DNA from 3 places in the Pseudocitrobacter sp. 73 genome. Region 3 is predicted to be linked to each of the others. Evidence: predicted binding sites of a transcription regulator. Region 3 holds the regulator's gene; each other region holds the start of a gene.
The links. The regulator CRP, encoded in region 3, controls carbon source genes, mostly activating them, when cyclic AMP is high. The targets are predictions, from matches to a motif close to ATGTGANNNNNNTCACAT.
Positions count from the first base shown of each region.

Region 1: a site for CRP is predicted at 1,964-1,981, ahead of F0Q32_RS11280 (beta-galactosidase). Genes of this name have one in related genera too.
Region 2: a site for CRP is predicted at 730-747, ahead of serC (3-phosphoserine/phosphohydroxythreonine transaminase). Genes of this name have one in related genera too.

Region 1 is NZ_VTZO01000009.1:371,846-378,481, reverse strand. It holds gene F0Q32_RS11280 (beta-galactosidase) at 1-1,871, opposite strand, end outside; gene F0Q32_RS11275 (LacI family DNA-binding transcriptional regulator) at 2,017-3,090, opposite strand; gene yacL (protein YacL) at 3,215-3,577, opposite strand; gene acnB (bifunctional aconitate hydratase 2/2-methylisocitrate dehydratase) at 3,867-6,464, opposite strand.
Region 2 is NZ_VTZO01000001.1:138,278-144,913, forward strand. It holds gene F0Q32_RS00595 (DUF421 domain-containing protein) at 1-684, shown strand, start outside; gene serC (3-phosphoserine/phosphohydroxythreonine transaminase) at 874-1,962, shown strand; gene aroA (3-phosphoshikimate 1-carboxyvinyltransferase) at 2,030-3,313, shown strand; gene F0Q32_RS00610 (M48 family metallopeptidase) at 3,456-4,223, shown strand; gene cmk ((d)CMP kinase) at 4,398-5,081, shown strand; gene rpsA (30S ribosomal protein S1) at 5,196-6,636, shown strand, end outside.
Region 3 is NZ_VTZO01000016.1:164,404-171,039, forward strand. It holds gene F0Q32_RS18055 (YccS/YhfK family putative transporter) at 1-1,100, opposite strand, end outside; gene crp (cAMP-activated global transcriptional regulator CRP) at 1,149-1,781, opposite strand; gene F0Q32_RS18065 (OsmC family protein) at 2,084-2,488, shown strand; gene F0Q32_RS18070 (phosphoribulokinase) at 2,620-3,489, opposite strand; gene F0Q32_RS18075 (YheU family protein) at 3,516-3,734, opposite strand; gene F0Q32_RS18080 (hydrolase) at 3,731-4,753, opposite strand; gene mdcA (malonate decarboxylase subunit alpha) at 5,003-6,636, shown strand, end outside.

The DNA of each region.
Region 1 (6,636 bases), on a different contig from region 3:
GCCTGTTTTGCTTCATAAAGGGCCGGGTGAGGCGTGCGATCGGCAAAAACCAACCCATTCATACAGAACTGACGATCGTTCGGCGTATCGCCAAAATCGCCGCCATAGGCGGACCACGGCTTGCCGTCTTCGTCATATTTAATTAATGACTGATCCACCCAGTCCCAAACAAATCCTCCCTGCAGGCGCGGATACTGGCGAAAGGCCTGCCAGTATTTAGCAAAGCCGCCAAAGCTATTGCCCATCGCGTGCGCATACTCACAGAGGATAAGTGGACGCTGCTCACCGGGCAAAGAAAGCCATTTTTTGATAGACCACTTAGGCGCAACCTCGAAAGCTTGGTCCTGATCGACACGGCTGTACATCGGGCAAATAATATCCGTCGCCGCCGTATCCGCGCCGCCGCCTTCATACTGAACCGGTCGGGTGGGATCTTCCGACTTCAGCCAACGGTAGAGCGCATCATGATTCACACCATGTCCGGACTCATTACCCAATGACCAGATGATAATGCAGGGATGGTTACGATCGCGCTGAACCATACGTGTTACACGTTGGCTCATCGCGGGCAACCAGTCCGGGTCATCCGTTAACCGATTCATCGGCACCATACCGTGGGTTTCGATGTTAGCTTCATCCACCACATACAAACCATACTGGTCACACAAGGTGTACCACAATGGATGATTGGGATAGTGTGAACAGCGCACGGCGTTAAAGTTATTTTGCTTCATCAACAAAATATCCTGGATCATCGTTTCCCGATCCATCACCTGCCCGTTCAGAGGATGATGTTCATGGCGGTTGGTACCGCGAATCAGCAGCGGCTTGCCATTAAGCTGCAACAACCCCTTTTCAATACGAATGTCGCGAAAACCTACATCGCAGGCTTCCGCTTCGATGAGTTCGCCATCGGCAGTGCGTAGCTGAATCACGGCCCGATACAGTTCAGGCGTTTCCGCGCTCCATAAAGCAGGATGTTCGACCGGCAAACACAGCGTGGCACGTTCAGCATAGCTGCCGCGCTCATCAACGGGGGCGCTGCCAGGCCGTGCGCTGACCCGCCCGATAAGCGATAGTCCTTTCCATAAATGCAGTTCAATCTGCACATCATGCTGGACGTTACCGCCAATGCGAACCTCCGCATCGAGGCGAGCGTGATTATATTCGCTATTAAGATGGGTATTGAGGCGGAAATCCGCAATTTGTACCGACGGTTTGTGTAATAACGAGACGTCGCGGAAAATACCACTCATTCGCCACATATCCTGATCTTCAAGATAGGTGCCGTCGCTCCAGCGCAGCACGAGAACTGCCAGCCTATTTTCACCCGCATGCAAATAGGCTGTTAGGTCAAAATCAGACGGTAACCGGCTGTCCTGGCCATAACCGACCCAGCGCCCATTGCACCACAAATGAAATGCAGAATTCACACCGTCAAAAATAATCCGCGTCTGCCCCTCGGATAACCATTTATCATCCACACTAAATGTGAGCGAGTAACATCCAGTGGCATTTTCAACAGGAACATAAGGTGGGTTGACCGGGATCGGATAAGTGACATTGGTGTAGATAGGCGCGTCATAGCCCAGCATTTGCCAGTTTGACGGCACCGGAACAGTATCGGCATCGGGCAATTCTGCGTGCAACCAGCTTTCCGGTACCGATTCGGGTGAAGGGAACCAGTGGAATTGCCAGTCGCCATTAAGGCTTACCAGACGATCCGAGTTTTCGTTTTTTTGCGCATCCTCGACACAACGCCAGCTGCTGAAAGGCGGGTGCGCCGCCATTCTATTACGCTGTGTCACACCTGGCGCCTCCCAGTCCCGCCGTGCCAGCACGGCCGCCAGTGAATCCTGTTCTGAAGTCATTGGGTTATCCTTTACGTTTGATGTTATTCGCTCACAATTTTTTTGTACATATATCGCGAATTTATCCATTACGTAAGGAGGCACGTAGAAATTAGTGAGCTGGCTCAAATAAAATTTGGGCCAGCGGAGGAGGAAGTGCGATGAGCTATAAACGCGAAACCTGCCTTGCCAACCGCATTAACGACTCAGCCAGCATTTCCCCCGAAATGGCCTCAGTGTTGGGCCTGCGTACGGTTTTGCGCTGGATGAGGGAAACCGGCAACAGCTGGTTGCCTGACACGCTTTGATCGGTGGACATATTTAAAAGCCGATCGACACTTCCACGCCCGAGCACAGGAAAATCCTGGCGAATAGTTGTTAAGGGCGGAATGTAGCAAGAACTGTCCTCAGTATCATCATAACCAATGACCGAGATATCCGAGCCCACGCGCAGACCATGTTCCGTGATGGCTCGCATGACGCCCAGCGCCATTTGATCGTTGGCAACTAACATTGCCGTAGGAATCACGCCATTGAACAGCATCTGCTGCGTCTGTTGAAAACCCGATAATGCGCTCCAGTCACCCTCAAGTACGGTAACAGGTTGTAAATGATGACGTTCAAGATGCGCATGCCAGCTTGCCAGCCGCAGACGCGCGGAAACAGAGGTCGAGGTGGGGCCAGAGAATAAAGCAATACGTTGATGACCATGCTCCACTAGATGCTCCACACCCAGACGCGCACCCTCATCATGTGAAAATACAACACTGTTAACTGGCGTGTGTTCTGAGACGTCCAGAAAAAGCACCGGCACATTTCCGGCCGCACGAGCGACTTTCAGCGCATCGTCGTTCTCAAGTGGAACATTGATAATAATGCCGGTTACGCGCCGGGCCAGCAGGTTATGCACGGCCTTTTCACAGGCCTCCGCACCGCCAGACTCCACCATCGCGATCACCACACTCGCGCCAGACTGATCGGCGCGTGATTTTATCGCCGCAACAATCTGCGACGGCGCATGCAGCGCCAGATTAATCGTTGCGACCCCAATCAGCGGGGACTGTTTACCCGCAAGTTGCTGTGCGGCATGGTTAGGAATGTAGTTCAGCTCCTTCATGGCGGCTTCAACTTTCGCCCGCGTTTTTGCGGAAACATGTTCGGCCTGATTCACCACTCTGGAGACCGTTTGATAGGAAACACCAGCATGAGTTGCCACGTCGTAGAGCGTTACCGCTTTCACATTCAATACCCTGAAGTCATTTGTCCTGATGCTATGATGCCACACCGTTAAGGGTTTTCCTCTGCGAGAAAGCAACGACTTCATCGGCAAGAATGGTCATTTCTGCGATGAAGTCGCCCGATGCTTACCTCTGTTTCAGAAAATCGCGATACGCCGCGACCACCTGTAAAAAATCTTCGACGCCGCACAGGGATAAACTCTCTTCATCGTAGTAGTTCATCCCCTCTTCCATTTCATCGCCGGTGAACTCAAGCTGGTTTGCGCGGATCATCACCTCTTCGCCATCCAGCCACAGCGTGTATTCGTGGCCCGCTCGCTGCCAGGAGCGCTCGCTGCCCTTTACCGCGCGAGCCGCCTCTTCGACTTCATCCAACAGCGCCAGATTCTCTTTTACTTCTTCGTTAAACCAGTGACCGACCACTTCGTGGCCCATCGACATACGCACCTTTACCCCTCCGGTAACATCGCGCAGAAATTCGTAATCCATAATCATCTTCCTCAACAAAGGCAATGCGTCAGCGCTGCATTGTACCCATGCTGTAATTATCGCAGTCGACAGGAAGAATAAAAGCGGAGCGGGTTGAAGGAATAGAAATAAAGTGCCTCTCTGTGAGGAAAAGAGAGGCGATGGGTCAACTTCTGAGCATATCGGTGCCGGATGGCGCTACGCTTATCCGGCCTACAAAAAAGTCCCCGCAGGCCAGATAAGGCGCAGCCGCCATCAGGCAAAAAAAAACCACTTCCAAAGAAGTGGCTTTTCACCGCAGGCTAAAACCTTAAACCGCAGTCTGGAAAATCACGCCATCCGCTTTCTCGGTGTACTGAGAAAGCTGGTCGAAGTTCAGATAACGGTAAGTATCGACAGCGGTTTTATCCACCTGTGTCACGTAGGTTTGATACTCGTCCGGCGTTGGCAGTTTGCCAATCAGCGCCGCAACGGCGGCCAGTTCCGCAGAAGCCAGGAAGACGTTCGCGCCGGTACCCAGACGGTTCGGGAAGTTACGGGTCGAGGTGGAGACCACCGTCGCGCCGTCTGCCACACGCGCCTGGTTACCCATACACAGTGAACAGCCCGGGATCTCAATACGCGCACCGCTCTTACCGAAGACGCTGTAGTAGCCCTCTTCCGTCAGTTGCGCGGCATCCATACGGGTTGGCGGCGCCACCCACAGGCGCGTCGGCAACTGGCCTTTGTGCGCATCCAGCAGTTTACCCGCGGCACGGAAGTGACCGATGTTAGTCATGCAGGAACCGATGAACACTTCGTCGATCTTCTCGCCCTGAACGTCAGAGAGCAGACGCGCATCATCCGGATCGTTCGGCGCGCACAGAATCGGCTCTTTGATATCGGCCAGATCGATGTCGATCACCGCTGCATACTCTGCATCTGCATCACCTTCCAGCAGCTCAGGGTTCGCCAGCCATTTTTCCATGCCCTGCACACGACGTTCCAGCGTACGACGGTCGCCATAGCCTTCGGCAATCATCCACTTCAGCAGAACGATGTTGGAGCTCAGATACTCTACAATCGGCTCTTTGTTCAGCTTAATGGTACAACCGGCAGCAGAACGTTCTGCGGACGCATCGGTCAGTTCGAACGCCTGCTCGACTTTCAGATCCGGCAGACCTTCGATTTCGAGGATGCGGCCAGAGAAGATGTTTTTCTTCCCTTTCTTCTCAACGGTCAGCAGACCTTGTTTGATAGCGTACAGCGGAATCGCGTGTACCAGGTCGCGCAGAGTAATGCCCGGCTGCATCTTGCCTTTGAAGCGCACCAGAACGGATTCCGGCATATCCAGCGGCATCACGCCGGTTGCGGCAGCAAACGCCACCAGACCGGAGCCCGCCGGGAAGGAGATACCAATCGGGAAACGGGTGTGGGAGTCACCACCGGTACCCACAGTATCCGGCAGCAGCATACGGTTCAGCCAGGAGTGGATTACGCCATCGCCCGGACGCAGCGACACGCCGCCACGGTTCATGATGAAATCTGGCAGAGTGTGGTGCGTGGTGACGTCAACCGGCTTCGGATACGCCGCGGTGTGACAGAAGGACTGCATTACCAGGTCAGAAGAGAAGCCCAGGCACGCCAGGTCTTTCAGTTCATCACGGGTCATTGGGCCGGTGGTGTCCTGAGAACCGACAGAAGTCATCTTCGGTTCGCAGTACGCGCCCGGACGAATGCCTTTCACGCCACAGGCGCGACCAACCATTTTCTGCGCCAGCGAGTAGCCACGGTCGCTTTCCGCCACGTCTTTTGCCTGACGGAACACATCGCTGTGCGGCAGACCAAGTGATTCACGCGCTTTGGTGGTCAGGCCGCGACCGATAATCAGCGGGATACGACCACCGGCACGCACTTCATCAATCAGCACGTCAGTTTTCAGTTCAAAGCTTGCCAGCAGGTCGCCGGTTTCGTGGTTACGTACTTCGCCTTTGAACGGGTAAACGTCAATCACGTCGCCCATGTTCAGGTCGTTAACGTCCACTTCAATTGGCAGTGCACCCGCATCTTCCATGGTGTTGAAGAAGATAGGCGCAATTTTGCCGCCCAGGCACAGGCCGCCGCCACGCTTGTTCGGCACATGCGGGATATCATCGCCCATGAACCACAGCACGGAGTTGGTCGCCGATTTACGCGAAGAGCCGGTACCGACAACATCACCCACGTAAGCCAGCGGGTAACCTTTCTGTTGCAGCGCTTCGATCTGTTTAATCGGGCCAACGACGCCCGGTTGATCGGGTTCGATCCCTTCTCGGGCGTTTTTCAGCATCGCCAGCGCGTGCAGCGGGATATCCGGGCGCGACCACGCATCCGGTGCCGGAGAGAGGTCATCGGTGTTGGTTTCGCCGGTCACTTTGAAGACGGTAACGGTAATTTTTTCAGCCAGCGGCGGACGGCTCAGGAACCATTCAGCGTCAGCCCAGGACTGGATCACCTGCTTCGCGTAAGCATTGCCCGCTTTCGCTTTTTCTTCTACATCGTAGAAGTTGTCGAACATCAGCAGGGTATGGGAGAGCGCTTTGGCAGCAATCGGTGCCAGTTTCGCATCGTCCAGCGCGTCGATCAGCGGATGAATGTTGTAGCCGCCCTGCATGGTGCCCAGCAGTTCAATGGCTTTTTCAGGAGTGATCAGCGGGGAAGTCGCTTCGCCTTTGGCGACAGCAGCAAGGAATCCGGCTTTGACGTAAGCAGCTTCATCAACGCCCGGCGGTACACGATTAATCAACAGGTCTAACAGGAATTCTTCTTCGCCAGCAGGCGGGTTCTTCAGCAGCTCAACCAGTGCGGCCATCTGGGTTGCATCTAAGGGTTTGGCAACAATCCCTTCGGCGGCACGCTCAGCTACGTGCTCACGGTATTCTTTTAGCACGACGGTATCTCCTCGCTCTCATTGTCATATGCGGTCGGCTCTTCTTCACGCTCCTGTGAGACAGCAGTTTGTAGGGGGTACGCCGGATACCGCAATGGGCAGAATAGCAGGATTTTAGAGAGGTGTTAATCTGTTTACAAAAAAGCAACATAAAATATTGGCTGAATCGTTA
Region 2 (6,636 bases), on a different contig from region 3:
TTCGATCTACACCGTATGGCGCTGGATAAAGTCCCGCTGGACTTCCTTGGCGAAGTGGCGCTGCGTTCGCTCTACACCTTTATATTGGTTTTTCTGTTCCTGAAAATCACCGGTCGGCGCGGCGTGCGGCAGATGTCGCTGTTTGAAGTGCTCATCATCCTGACGCTGGGCTCCGCCGCTGGCGATGTGGCATTTTATGACGATGTGCCGATGCTGCCAGTGCTGGTGGTGTTTATCACGCTGGCTGCCCTTTATCGGCTGGTGATGTGGCTGATGTCGCGTAGCGAAAAACTGGAAGATTTGCTGGAGGGGAAACCGGTCATTATCGTGGAAGAGGGCGAGCTGGCGTGGGAACGTTTGCAATCTGAGAACATGACCGAGTTTGAGTTTTTTATGGAACTGCGGCTGGGCGGCGTTGAGCATCTCGGGCAGGTACGGTTAGCCATAATGGAAACCAATGGGCAGATTAGCCTCTACTACTATCCTGATGATGACGTAAAAGCCGGTTTGGTGATTCTCCCGGCGAGCTGCACGTCGCGCTTTACGACGATTCCCGAGGCAGCGGATTACGCCTGTGTCCGTTGCAGCGCAATTTTTCACTTTAATGCCGGGGAGCATCAATTATGTCCCCGCTGCGCAAATCCAGAATGGTCGAAGGCCAGCACCGCAAAACGCATCACCTGATAGCGGATTTCTCCATTTTCACTCGTCAATGCGGAAGATTCTGTTGTGTGACGTATGACGCATTTTATGACCACTCCGTATTACCCATTGCGGCGCGTGTCACTGAATGATAAAACCGATATCCACAGGAATAACTTATATCCGGGTGAAAACACCCGGGTAGACAACATTGCAACGTGGTGAGGGGAAATGGCTCAGGTCTTTAATTTCAGTTCGGGTCCGGCAATGCTACCGGCAGATGTCCTTAAACAGGCGCAAAACGAATTACGCGACTGGAACGGATTGGGTACATCAGTAATGGAAGTCAGCCACCGTGGGAAAGAGTTTATCCACGTGGCGGAAGAAGCAGAAAAGGATTTTCGTGACCTGCTCAACATCCCTTCCAACTATAAAGTGTTGTTTTGCCACGGCGGCGGTCGCGGCCAGTTCGCTGGCGTGCCGCTGAACATTCTGGGTGATAAAACCACCGCAGACTATGTTGACGCGGGTTACTGGGCAGCCAGCGCAGTAAAAGAAGCGAAGAAATACTGCACGCCGAACGTGATTGACGCCAAAATCACCGTTGACGGCAAGCGTGCCGTGAAGCCGATGAGCGAATGGCAGCTTTCTGACAATGCTGCGTATCTGCACTATTGCCCGAATGAAACCATTGATGGCATCGCTATCGATGAAACCCCGAATTTCGGTAAAGACGTGGTCGTTGCCGCTGACTTCTCCTCTACCATCCTTTCCCGCCCGATTGATGTCAGCCGTTTTGGTGTAATTTATGCGGGTGCACAGAAAAATATCGGTCCGGCAGGCCTGACGCTGGTGATTGTGCGTGAAGATCTGCTCGGCAAAGCCAATACCGCTTGCCCGTCGATTCTGGATTACTCCGTTCTGAACGAGAATGATTCCATGTTCAACACGCCACCGACCTTCGCCTGGTATCTGGCGGGCCTGGTCTTCAAATGGCTGAAAGAGCAGGGCGGCGTGGCGGCGATGGATCGCATCAACCAGCAGAAAGCTGAACTGCTGTATGGCGTCATCGACAACAGTGATTTCTATCGTAACGACGTTGCGGTGTCGAACCGTTCTCGCATGAACATTCCGTTCCAGTTGGCCGATAGCGCACTGGATAAAGTCTTCCTTGAAGAGTCCTTTGCGGCGGGTCTCCATTCGCTGAAAGGTCACCGCGTTGTGGGCGGGATGCGTGCGTCAATCTATAACGCAATGCCGCTGGCAGGCGTTCAGGCACTGACCGATTTCATGCAAGATTTCGAACGTCGCCACGGTTAATTTTTCGTTTTCATCCCCTGCAATAGTCGGCGGGGGTTTTTATTGTCGATTTTGAGAGTTGAGTTTCATGGAATCCCTGACGTTACAACCCATTGCGCGTGTTGATGGCACTATTAACCTGCCTGGTTCAAAGAGTGTCTCTAACCGCGCCTTGCTGCTGGCGGCTTTGGCACGCGGCACCACTGTCCTGACTAACCTGCTGGACAGCGACGATGTTCGCCACATGCTGAATGCACTGAGTGCGCTGGGAATTCAATACACCTTGTCTGCCGATCGCACCCGTTGTGAAGTCACGGGTAATGCAGGTCCGTTGCAGGCCAATGAATCACTGGAATTATTCCTCGGGAATGCCGGGACGGCGATGCGTCCTCTGGCGGCTGCGCTTTGTCTGGGTCACAACGATATCGTGCTGACCGGCGAACCGCGCATGAAAGAGCGTCCGATTGGCCACCTGGTTGACGCGCTGCGTCAGGGCGGGGCGCAAATTACCTATCTTGAGCAGGATAATTATCCACCGCTGCGTTTGCAGGGCGGCTTTAGCGGCGGCAACGTTGAGGTTGACGGTACCGTCTCCAGCCAGTTCCTGACAGCACTGCTGATGACCGCGCCGCTGGCACCGAATGACACCACCATTACTATCAAAGGCGATCTGGTTTCTAAACCGTATATCGACATCACCCTGCATCTGATGAAAACGTTTGGTGTTGAAGTGGAAAATCAACATTATCAGCGCTTTGTCGTGCGCGGCGGTCAGCAGTATCAGTCTCCGGGCCAGTATCTGGTGGAAGGTGATGCCTCGTCAGCGTCCTATTTCCTGGCAGCGGGCGCTATCCGCGGCGGAACCGTGAAGGTGACCGGGATTGGGCGTAACAGCGTGCAGGGCGATATCCGCTTTGCCGATGTGCTGGAAAAAATGGGGGCGACAGTTACCTGGGGCGATGACTACATTGCCTGTACCCGTGGTGAACTGAATGCCATTGATATGGACATGAACCATATTCCTGATGCGGCGATGACGATTGCCACCGCAGCGCTGTTTGCTAAAGGTACCACCACACTGCGTAACATCTATAACTGGCGCGTCAAAGAGACTGACCGTCTGTTTGCCATGGCGACAGAGCTGCGCAAAGTCGGCGCGGAAGTGGAAGAGGGTGAAGATTACATTCGCGTTACGCCGCCGACAAAATTGCAGTTTGCTGAAATTGGCACCTACAACGATCACCGCATGGCGATGTGCTTCTCGCTGGTGGCGTTGTCTGACACGCCAGTGACTATCCTTGATCCGAAATGTACGGCGAAGACTTTCCCGGACTATTTCGAACAGCTGGCGCGTATTAGTACGCTGGCTTAATAAACATCCTAATTTAAAAACGCCGACCTTGTGTCGGCGTTTTTTTTCGGACTTTCTGCGACTTCTTCATAGTGATAATCTTGATTGCTTTTGTAACATATTGATATTTAGATAAATTATACATAATCAATGGATGATTCACATGAAGAATACTAAACTTCTGCTGGCGCTGGCTGTCTCCGCTACGCTGCTCAGTGGATGTCAAAATACTCACGGTATCGACACCAACATGGCTATCAGTTCAGGTATGTCAGCTTATAAAGCGGCAACGTTGACTGATGCTGATGCCAAAGCCATGGCTAATCAGGGCTGTAAAGAGCTCGACAGCCAGAATCAGATGGCTGGCGCATCCAGCAAATACAGCAAACGCCTGGCGAAAATCGCCAAAGCGCTGGGTAATAACATCAACGGTACACCGGTCAACTATAAGGTTTACATGACCAGCGATGTGAACGCATGGGCGATGGCTAACGGCTGTGTGCGCGTGTACAGCGGCCTGATGGACATGATGAACGACAACGAAATCGAAGGCGTTCTCGGTCATGAACTGGGTCACGTCGCGCTCGGTCACTCTCTGGCTGAAATGAAAGCGTCTTATGCGGTGGTTGCCGCGCGTGATGCCATCTCTGCAACCAGCGGCGTGGCAGCTCAGCTCTCTCGCTCTCAGCTTGGCGATATCGCAGAAGGCGCCATCAATGCGAAATACTCGCGTGATAAAGAGTCTGAAGCCGATGACTTCTCTTACGATCTGCTGAAAAAACGCGGTATCAGCACCCAGGGCCTGGTCGGCAGTTTCGACAAACTGGCAAGCCTGGACTCCGGGCACACCAAATCAATGTTTGATTCGCACCCGCCTTCAACCGAACGTGCGCAGCATATCCGCGAACGTATCGCCTCTGACAAAAAGTAAAACATTGTCATCTTTTGGGCTGGCCCTGTGCCAGCCCGCTATAATTAGTGTTCACAATTCCTACCATTTTTGGCGTTAATTCCGTAATTCGCAGACAAAGGTAACTGTCAGGCGTAGACATGCGTATAATGCGCGCGTTTAGGTTCTATACGCCTTGTGTTGAAGGAGATAAAGATGACGGCAGTTGCCCCGGTAATCACAATTGATGGACCAAGCGGTGCGGGTAAAGGCACCCTGTGTAAAGCGATGGCTGAGGCTTTACAGTGGCATTTATTGGACTCGGGAGCCATCTATCGTGTTCTGGCGCTGGCCGCGTTACATCACCACGTCGACGTGACGTCGGAAGATGCGCTGGTTCCGCTGGCCGCTCACCTGGATGTGCGTTTTGTCTCTACGGAAGGCAACCTGGAAGTGATTCTGGAAGGGGAAGACGTGAGCGGTGAAATCCGCACCCAGGAAGTGGCGAATGCCGCTTCACAAGTGGCGGCTTTTCCTCGCGTTCGCGAAGCCCTTCTGCGCCGTCAGCGCGCGTTTCGTGAAGCGCCGGGCTTAATCGCCGATGGCCGTGATATGGGTACGGTGGTATTCCCTGATGCGCCAGTAAAAATTTTCCTCGACGCCTCATCGGAAGAGCGTGCGAATCGCCGCATGCTACAGTTGCAGGAAAAGGGCTTTAGTGTTAACTTTGAACGCCTTTTGGCCGAGATACAGGAACGAGACGACCGCGATCGCAACCGCGCCGTGGCGCCGCTGGTTCCGGCTGCTGATGCTTTAGTGTTGGATTCCACCACCTTAAGCATTGAGCAAGTGATTGAAAAAGCGCTACAATACGCGCGCCAAAAGTTGGCTATCGCCTAATACGCGACCGAATTTGCAGTACCCCCGTTGCAATGGAGTGACAGCGGGTATGTTAAACAACCCCATCCGACATGGAGTCAGGTGGACGTTAAATATGAAACCTGAAGATTAAACATGACTGAATCTTTTGCTCAACTCTTTGAAGAATCCTTAAAAGAAATCGAAACCCGCCCGGGTTCCATCGTTCGTGGCGTTGTTGTCTCTATCGACAAAGACGTCGTTCTGGTTGATGCGGGCCTGAAATCTGAGTCTGCAATTCCGGCAGAACAGTTCAAAAACGCAGCTGGCGAACTGGAAATCCAGGTTGGTGACGAAGTTGACGTTGCTCTGGATGCAGTAGAAGACGGCTTCGGTGAAACCCTGCTGTCCCGTGAGAAAGCTAAGCGTCACGAAGCCTGGATCACGCTGGAAAAAGCATACGAAGAAGCTGAAACTGTTACCGGTGTTATCAACGGCAAAGTTAAAGGTGGCTTCACTGTTGAGCTGAACGGTATTCGTGCGTTCCTGCCGGGTTCCCTGGTAGACGTTCGTCCGGTTCGCGATACTCTGCACCTGGAAGGCAAAGAGCTTGAGTTCAAAGTAATCAAGCTTGATCAGAAACGTAACAACGTCGTTGTTTCCCGTCGTGCCGTTATCGAATCCGAAAACAGCGCAGAACGCGATCAGCTGCTGGAAAACCTGCAGGAAGGCATGGAAGTTAAAGGTATCGTTAAGAACCTCACTGACTACGGTGCATTCGTTGATCTGGGTGGCGTTGACGGCCTGCTGCACATCACTGACATGGCATGGAAACGCGTTAAGCATCCGAGCGAAATCGTAAACGTTGGCGACGAAATCACTGTTAAAGTGCTGAAATTCGACCGCGAACGTACTCGTGTATCTCTGGGCCTGAAACAGCTGGGCGAAGATCCGTGGGTAGCTATCGCTAAACGTTATCCGGAAGGTACTAAACTGACCGGTCGCGTAACCAACCTGACCGACTACGGCTGCTTCGTTGAAATCGAAGAAGGCGTTGAAGGCCTGGTTCACGTTTCCGAAATGGATTGGACCAACAAAAACATCCACCCGTCCAAAGTTGTTAACGTTGGCGACGTAGTGGAAGTTATGGTTCTGGATATCGACGAAGAACGTCGTCGTATCTCCCTGGGCCTGAAACAGTGCAAAAACAACCCATGGCAGCAGTTCGCGGAAACCCACAACAAGGGTGACCGTGTTGAAGGTAAAATCAAGTCTATCACTGACTTCGGTATCTTCATCGGCCTGGACGGCGGCATCGATGGCCTGGTTCACCTGTCTGACATCTCCTGGAACGTTGCAGGCGAAGAAGCAGTACGTGAATACAAAAAAGGCGACGAAATCGCTGCAGTTGTACTGCAGGTTGACGCAGAACGTGAGCGTATCTCCCTGGGCGTTAAACAGCTCGCAGAAGATCCGTTCAACAACTGGGTTGCTCTGAATAAGAAAGGCGCTATCGTAAACGGTAAAGTGACTGCAGTTGACGCTAAAGGCGCAACCGTAGAACTGGCTGACGGCGTTGAAGGTTACCTGCGTGCTT
Region 3 (6,636 bases):
GCATTACGCAGGGCGGGTGATTTCAGTGACAGATAGCTTTTCAACGCCGGGAACAACGGCAGGCGGCGCTCTTTATCGGCCATCAGATTACGCGGATAAAGCGGGCGCTGAGAACGCAACACTTTGGCGATGCGGCTGAAGTGCCAGGCGCAGAACTGCCCAACCGGGTTATCGGGATGCTGGCGGGCAATTTTCTCCAGCGCGCCAATTTGCTTATCCATATTGAAGCGCGTCGGGAAGCGGTGATAAAGAATGTCATCGGCCATGACCCGCAGGCGCGCGGCGACGGTTTGTGCGTTCCAGCGAATCACCACTTCGGCGTGGCTGCGCTCGACCAGTTTTTGTACCTCTTCCGGCTGGTGCAGGCTCACCGAGATGTGCTCCTGCAAATCCAGCCCCATCTGGAAGGCGCGTAGCAGGCGCTTGTAATCATTGTGCTGATTCGCCGCCAGCATGTGCATCTGCTGATAGCACTGGGAGATAAGATCGACCACTTTCTGCTGACGGTTGAGCAACGGCGGCAGGGCGGTGTTCGGGTCGGTATGTTGCGTCAGCAGGCTATATTTGGCTTCGCAGTACTCCGCCAGTTGGCGATAGAGCAGGCTTAACGATTCGCGCAGCGGTTGTTCGCGCCACAACCAGAACCAAAACCAGTTAAACAGCCCGTACCACAACGTGCCGAGTGCGTAGATAAGTAACGGCTCCCAGATGGGCATGTTACCCGCCAGGCTTAGGGTAAAAATCGCGGCAATCAGCGAAGCCGGAAGCAATCGCCCGTGCAGTGCGCTGATTTCGGCGGTAACACCCAGCACCATCGCCAGACCCGTGAGGATAAACGGCAGCGGGATATCATCAGCCAGCAGCAATTGCACAATCAGGCTGCATCCGGCGAACAGCGATCCACCAATAATCAGGCGTTTGAAGAAGCGTTTATGGGGAGTATCCAGCCCGGCGATGTTGCAGCAGGCAGGCACTAAAGAGAACAGTAAACCGTGTTGAAGCTGGCCGAGGATCAGGCCGACGGCGACCGGCAAACATAACACCAGCGTTTGCCGCAGTGCATAGTTGACTTCCGGGTGGTAAATCAGCCTGCGCCACATAAGAGACAAAAACGGCGTATTGCGTGAACAATACGCCGTCAGACGGGATTAACGCGTGCCGTAAACGACGATCGTTTTACCGTGTGCGGAGATCAGATTCTGATCTTCCAGCATCTTCAGGATGCGACCCACCGTTTCACGGGAGCAACCAACGATCTGACCGATTTCCTGACGGGTTATTTTGATTTGCATACCGTCCGGGTGGGTCATGGCATCCGGCTGTTTCGCCAGATTCAGCAGCGTCTGTGCGATACGACCGGTAACGTCGAGGAACGCCAGGTTACCGACTTTCTCAGAGGTCACCTGCAGACGGCGCGCCATCTGAGAGGAGAGACGCATCAGGATATCCGGGTTAACCTGGATAAGCTGACGGAATTTCTTATAGGAGATTTCCGCCACTTCACAGGCGGTTTTCGCTCGAACCCAGGCGCTACGTTCCTGGCCCTCTTCAAACAGGCCCAGTTCACCGATGAAATCGCCCTGGTTGAGGTAGGAAAGGATCATCTCTTTGCCTTCCTCATCCTTGATGAGTACTGCCACGGAGCCTTTAACGATGTAATACAGCGTTTCCGCTTTTTCACCCTGGTGAATCAGCGTGCTCTTCGATGGGTACTTATGAATGTGGCAATGAGACAAGAACCATTCGAGAGTCGGGTCTGTTTGCGGTTTGCCAAGCACCATGCGCGGTTATCCTCTGTTATAAGCTATCGCCAGCGGCATAAATCAGGCCGCCACTGGTTGAAATAATATCCTTCCCTCTACCTGGGAAGTCGGTCGTCAAAGATTGTCGCGACCAGTATGTGATGTCCTCTGCATACATGCAGTACGTTTATGTATCTCTGTAGCATCCCGACTGTTTTAGCATAGCTTTCGCCGTGTGTCTCCTGGTGTCTCGCTTCAGCATGACCCAGGTCTACTTCCGTTGCGAGATTTGTTATGTGCGCGTAATCTGACAATAAATTTGCAACTTTGGAGTGACAACTATGCAAGCGCGTGTGAAATGGGTTGAAGGGTTAACCTTCCTGGGTGAATCAGCTTCCGGGCACCAGATTTTGATGGATGGCAACTCAGGTGATAAAGCACCAAGCCCGATGGAAATCGTGCTGATGGCAGCGGGCGGCTGTAGCGCTATCGACGTGGTGTCGATTCTGCAAAAGGGGCGTTATAACGTGACCGATTGTGAAGTTAAACTGACCTCTGAACGCCGCGAAGAAGCCCCGCGTATTTTTACCCACATCAACCTGCACTTCATCGTGACGGGTAAAGAACTGAAAGATGCTGCGGTGTCCCGCGCGGTGGATTTGTCGGCAGAGAAGTACTGTTCAGTGGCGCTGATGCTGGGCAAAGCGGTGAACATTACCCATTCTTATGAGGTGGTGGAGGGGTAAGTTGAGACACCCCTCACCCTAACCCTCTCCCGCAGGGAGAGGGGACTGACCGTGCGGTGTTCAGGTTCTGCGCTGATTTTCTCCCTCTCCCTGCGGGAGAGGGCCGGGGTGAGGGGCCCAGCCTGCACCCTTCACCCAATCTTCTTCCCTTCCATCAACCGCTGCACCAGCGGCGTCATGATCAATTCCATCGCCAGCCCCATCTTGCCGCCAGGCACCACCAGCGTATTCATATGCGAGATAAACGAGCCCTGCAACATTGCCAGCAGCCATGGGAAGTCGATATTGTCGAGATTGCGGAAGTGGATCACCACAAAGCTTTCATCCAGCGACGGAATGCCTTTGGCGGCGAAGGGATCGGAGGTATCGACCGTTGGCACGCGCTGGAAGTTAAGATGTGTGCGCGAGAACTGCGGGGTGATGTAGTTGATGTAATCTTCCATCGAACGGACCACGGAATCCATCACCGCCTCGCGGGAGTGACCCCGCTCGCTGGTGTCGCGGATCATCTTCTGGATCCACTCCAGGTTCACAATTGGCACCACGCCCACCAGTAAATCGACATGTTTCGCCACATCGTGATGCGGCGTAACCACGCCGCCGTGCAGCCCTTCATAAAACAGCACGTCGGTCGGCTCAGGCAGCGGCTGCCACGGGGTGAAGGTTCCCGGCACCTGATTCCACGGCACCGCTTCATCATAGGTATGCAGATATTTTCGCGATTGTCCGGTGCCGCTGTACCCGTACTCGCGGAAGGTTTGTTCCAGCAGGCTGAAGTCGTTGGCATCCGGGCCGAAGTAGCTGATATGACGCCCCATATCGCGCGCCTTACGAATCGCTAAGTCCATTTCCGGACGCGTGTAGCGGTGGAAGCTGTCGCCTTCCACCTCTGCGGCGTGGAGTTTAAGCTGGGCGAAAATCTTGCGGAACGCGAGGCTGGTGGTGGTGGTTCCCGCCCCGCTGGAACCCGTGACGGCGATAACCGGATGTTTGGCAGACATAGCGAACAACTCCCGAGTCGGTAAGATTAACCGCGAAACTGGCTGCGGGGCATGATGTTGACGGTTTCATGAAGTTCCGACCACACCAGTACCGCTTCGCCGCGTTGTAGTTGCTGTTTTACGTCGGCGACCTTTTGCGCAAGTGAACGTTCATATTCACCATAATCGGTGCCTTCACGCAACACAAAGCTTTCAATCAGGTTATCGAGCGTTTCAGCGTCGATGTCTTGCCACGGAATGATCATTTTTCACCTCCAAGCCACGGCATCAGCCAGTTGGGAATACGTTGCTCCAGCCACATTTGCGGTCGGCGGAAGGTGCCGCCGATAAAGCCGACATGGCCGCCATGTTCCGTTAACTGGTATTCGACGCAGGCGGGGAGTGAGTCGGCATCGGGGATAACGTGTTGATCCATAAAGGGATCGTCCTTCGCATGAATAATCAGCGTTGGAATGGCTATCTGATTGAGCAACGGCATGGCGCTACATTGACGATAATAGTCGATAGCGTCGGCGAAACCGTGAATTTTGGCAGTAATCAAGTCATCAAATTCACGGATTTTGCGCACGCGCTTAAGCTGGCGCAAATCGACCGGCAGCGTGCCAGGATACGCCGCCAGTTTGCGCGAGGCGTTGCCTTTTAACAGGTTGAGCAAATAGCGCTGATACACCCGCGAAAAGCCCTTTTCCATATGATAGCTACAGGCCTCCAGCACAAATGGCGCGGAGACAATCACCGCAGCATCCAGCGGAACCGTAGGGCCTTCTTTCGCCAGCAGGCAGGCCAGCATGTTGCCGCCGAGTGAATAACCGACCGCCGCCGTGGGCGCATCGCCCAGTTCCTGCTTCAGCCAGTTTAAAAACCAGGTGCCGTCTTCTGTTTCACCGGAGTGATAAATACGGTTAAGGCGATTCGGTTCGCCGCTGCAGCCGCGAAAATGCATCACCACGCCGAGCCAGCCGCGTTCTTTCGCTGCCTGAATCAGACCGTGTGCATAGGGGCTGTGCAGGCTGCCTTCCAGACCGTGAAACACCACCAGGCGGGGTTTGTGCTTCGCCTGCATGGGATCTTCGCTCCAGGCGATATCCAGAAAGTCGCCGTCGGGTAAATCGAGGCGCTGCCAGTGCGGCGTAAAGTGTAGCCGACGGCGGATGAGCCTCGGCAGCATGGTTTGCAGATGCGGGTTGCTGATGCCGGGCATCGGGCGAAACGTGGAAGAATCGTCCTGTGGGACAGCAAACTCTGCGGGAGTAATTTGGGCCATAACGTTGCGATGTTCTCTTTTAATCTGCTGACTACTATACCGTCACTTTTTGATTCTGTTTAAGAAAATGGGCGGTGGTAGCCTCTTTTACCCCTTTTTGAGTTGACCTGCGTCACAAATTTTTAATGTGATTATTACTCTCAGGCTAATGATTCCTTCCTAAGCTTAATTGATGACTTTCTCACCAGGGTTCAGACTCTTCTCAGTGTTAAGCAAATCAAAATGATTCGCTGAATCAGGAGGTTAATAATGTTATCTGGGCAAACACCCGCACGGGTATGGAACACGCGACGCACTGAGAAACAGCGCCGCCTGGCGTCTGTACCGGTGCAGGGCAAGGTGCTACCGACGGCAGACCTTGTCGCAATGCTGGAAAAACTGATCGCGCCGGGCGACAGAGTGGTATTAGAAGGGAATAACCAAAAACAGGCAGATTTCCTGTCTCGTTCCCTTGCTGAAGTGAACCCGCAGATTGTTCATGACCTGCATATGATCATGCCAAGCGTAGGTCGCAGTGAACACCTCGACATCTTCGAGAAAGGCATCGCTCATAAGCTGGATTTCTCTTTCTCCGGCACGCAGAGCCTGCGTATTTCGCAACTGCTGGAAGATGGCTTGCTGGAGATCGGTGCGATTCACACTTACATCGAACTCTACTCCCGTCTTTATGTTGACCTGGCCCCGAACGTGGCGCTGATTGCCGGTTTTAAAGCCGACAGCAAAGGCAACCTTTACACCGGCGCCAGTACTGAAGATACGCCAGCGCTGGTTGAAGCGGCCGCCTTCCACGACGGTATCGTCATCGCACAGGTAAACGAACTGGTGGACGACGAATGCGACCTGCCGCGCGTGGATATTCCCGGCTCGTGGATTGATTTCGTGGTCGTCGCAGACAAACCGTTCTTTATCGAACCGCTGTTTACCCGCGACCCGCGTCTGATTAAACAAGAACACATCCTGATGGCGATGATGGCGATTAAAGGCATCTACGCAGAGCATCAGGTGCAGTCACTCAACCACGGTATCGGTTTTAACACCGCCGCGATTGAACTGCTGCTGCCAACCTACGGCGAACAGCTCGGCCTGAAAGGCAAAATCTGTAAACACTGGACGCTTAACCCGCATCCGACGCTGATCCCGGCGATTGAGAGCGGTTGGGTGGAAAGCGTGCACTGCTTCGGTGGCGAACTGGGGATGGAAGAGTACATCCGCGCCCGTCCTGATGTGTTCTTTACCGGTGCCGACGGTTCAATGCGTTCTAACCGCGCGTTCTGCCAGTTAGCAGGTCAGTACGCGGTGGATATGTTTATCGGTTCAACGTTACAGGTTGATGGCCTCGCCAACTCCTCGACCGTCACCCGTGGTCGTCTCTCCGGTTTCGGTGGCGCGCCAAACATGGGCCATGACCCACACGGTCGTCGTCATGCAACGCCTGCCTGGCTGAACATGATCACCGAACCAGACCCGATGCAGCGCGGTAAAAAACTCGTCGTCCAGATGGTGGAAACCTTCCAGGCGGGTGTGAAACCGACCTTCGTCGAAACGCTGGATGCCGTTGAAGTGGCGAAATCCTCCGGGATGCCGCTGGCGCCGGTCATGATTTACGGCGATGACGTGACCCACGTGCTGACCGAAGAAGGTATCGCTTACCTCTACCGTGCGGAAAGCCTGGAAGAGCGCCGCGCGATGGTCGCCGCCGTTGCCGGTATTACCGATATTGGCCTGGGCGTAGATGCCAAACGTGTTGCTGAGCTGCGTAAGAGCGGCAAAGTGGTTTACCCGGAAGATATGGGTATTCGCCGTACCGACGCCACCCGTTCCCTGCTGGCTGCCAGCAGCGTGTCCGACCTGGTGGAATGGTCCGGTGGTTTGTACAACCCACC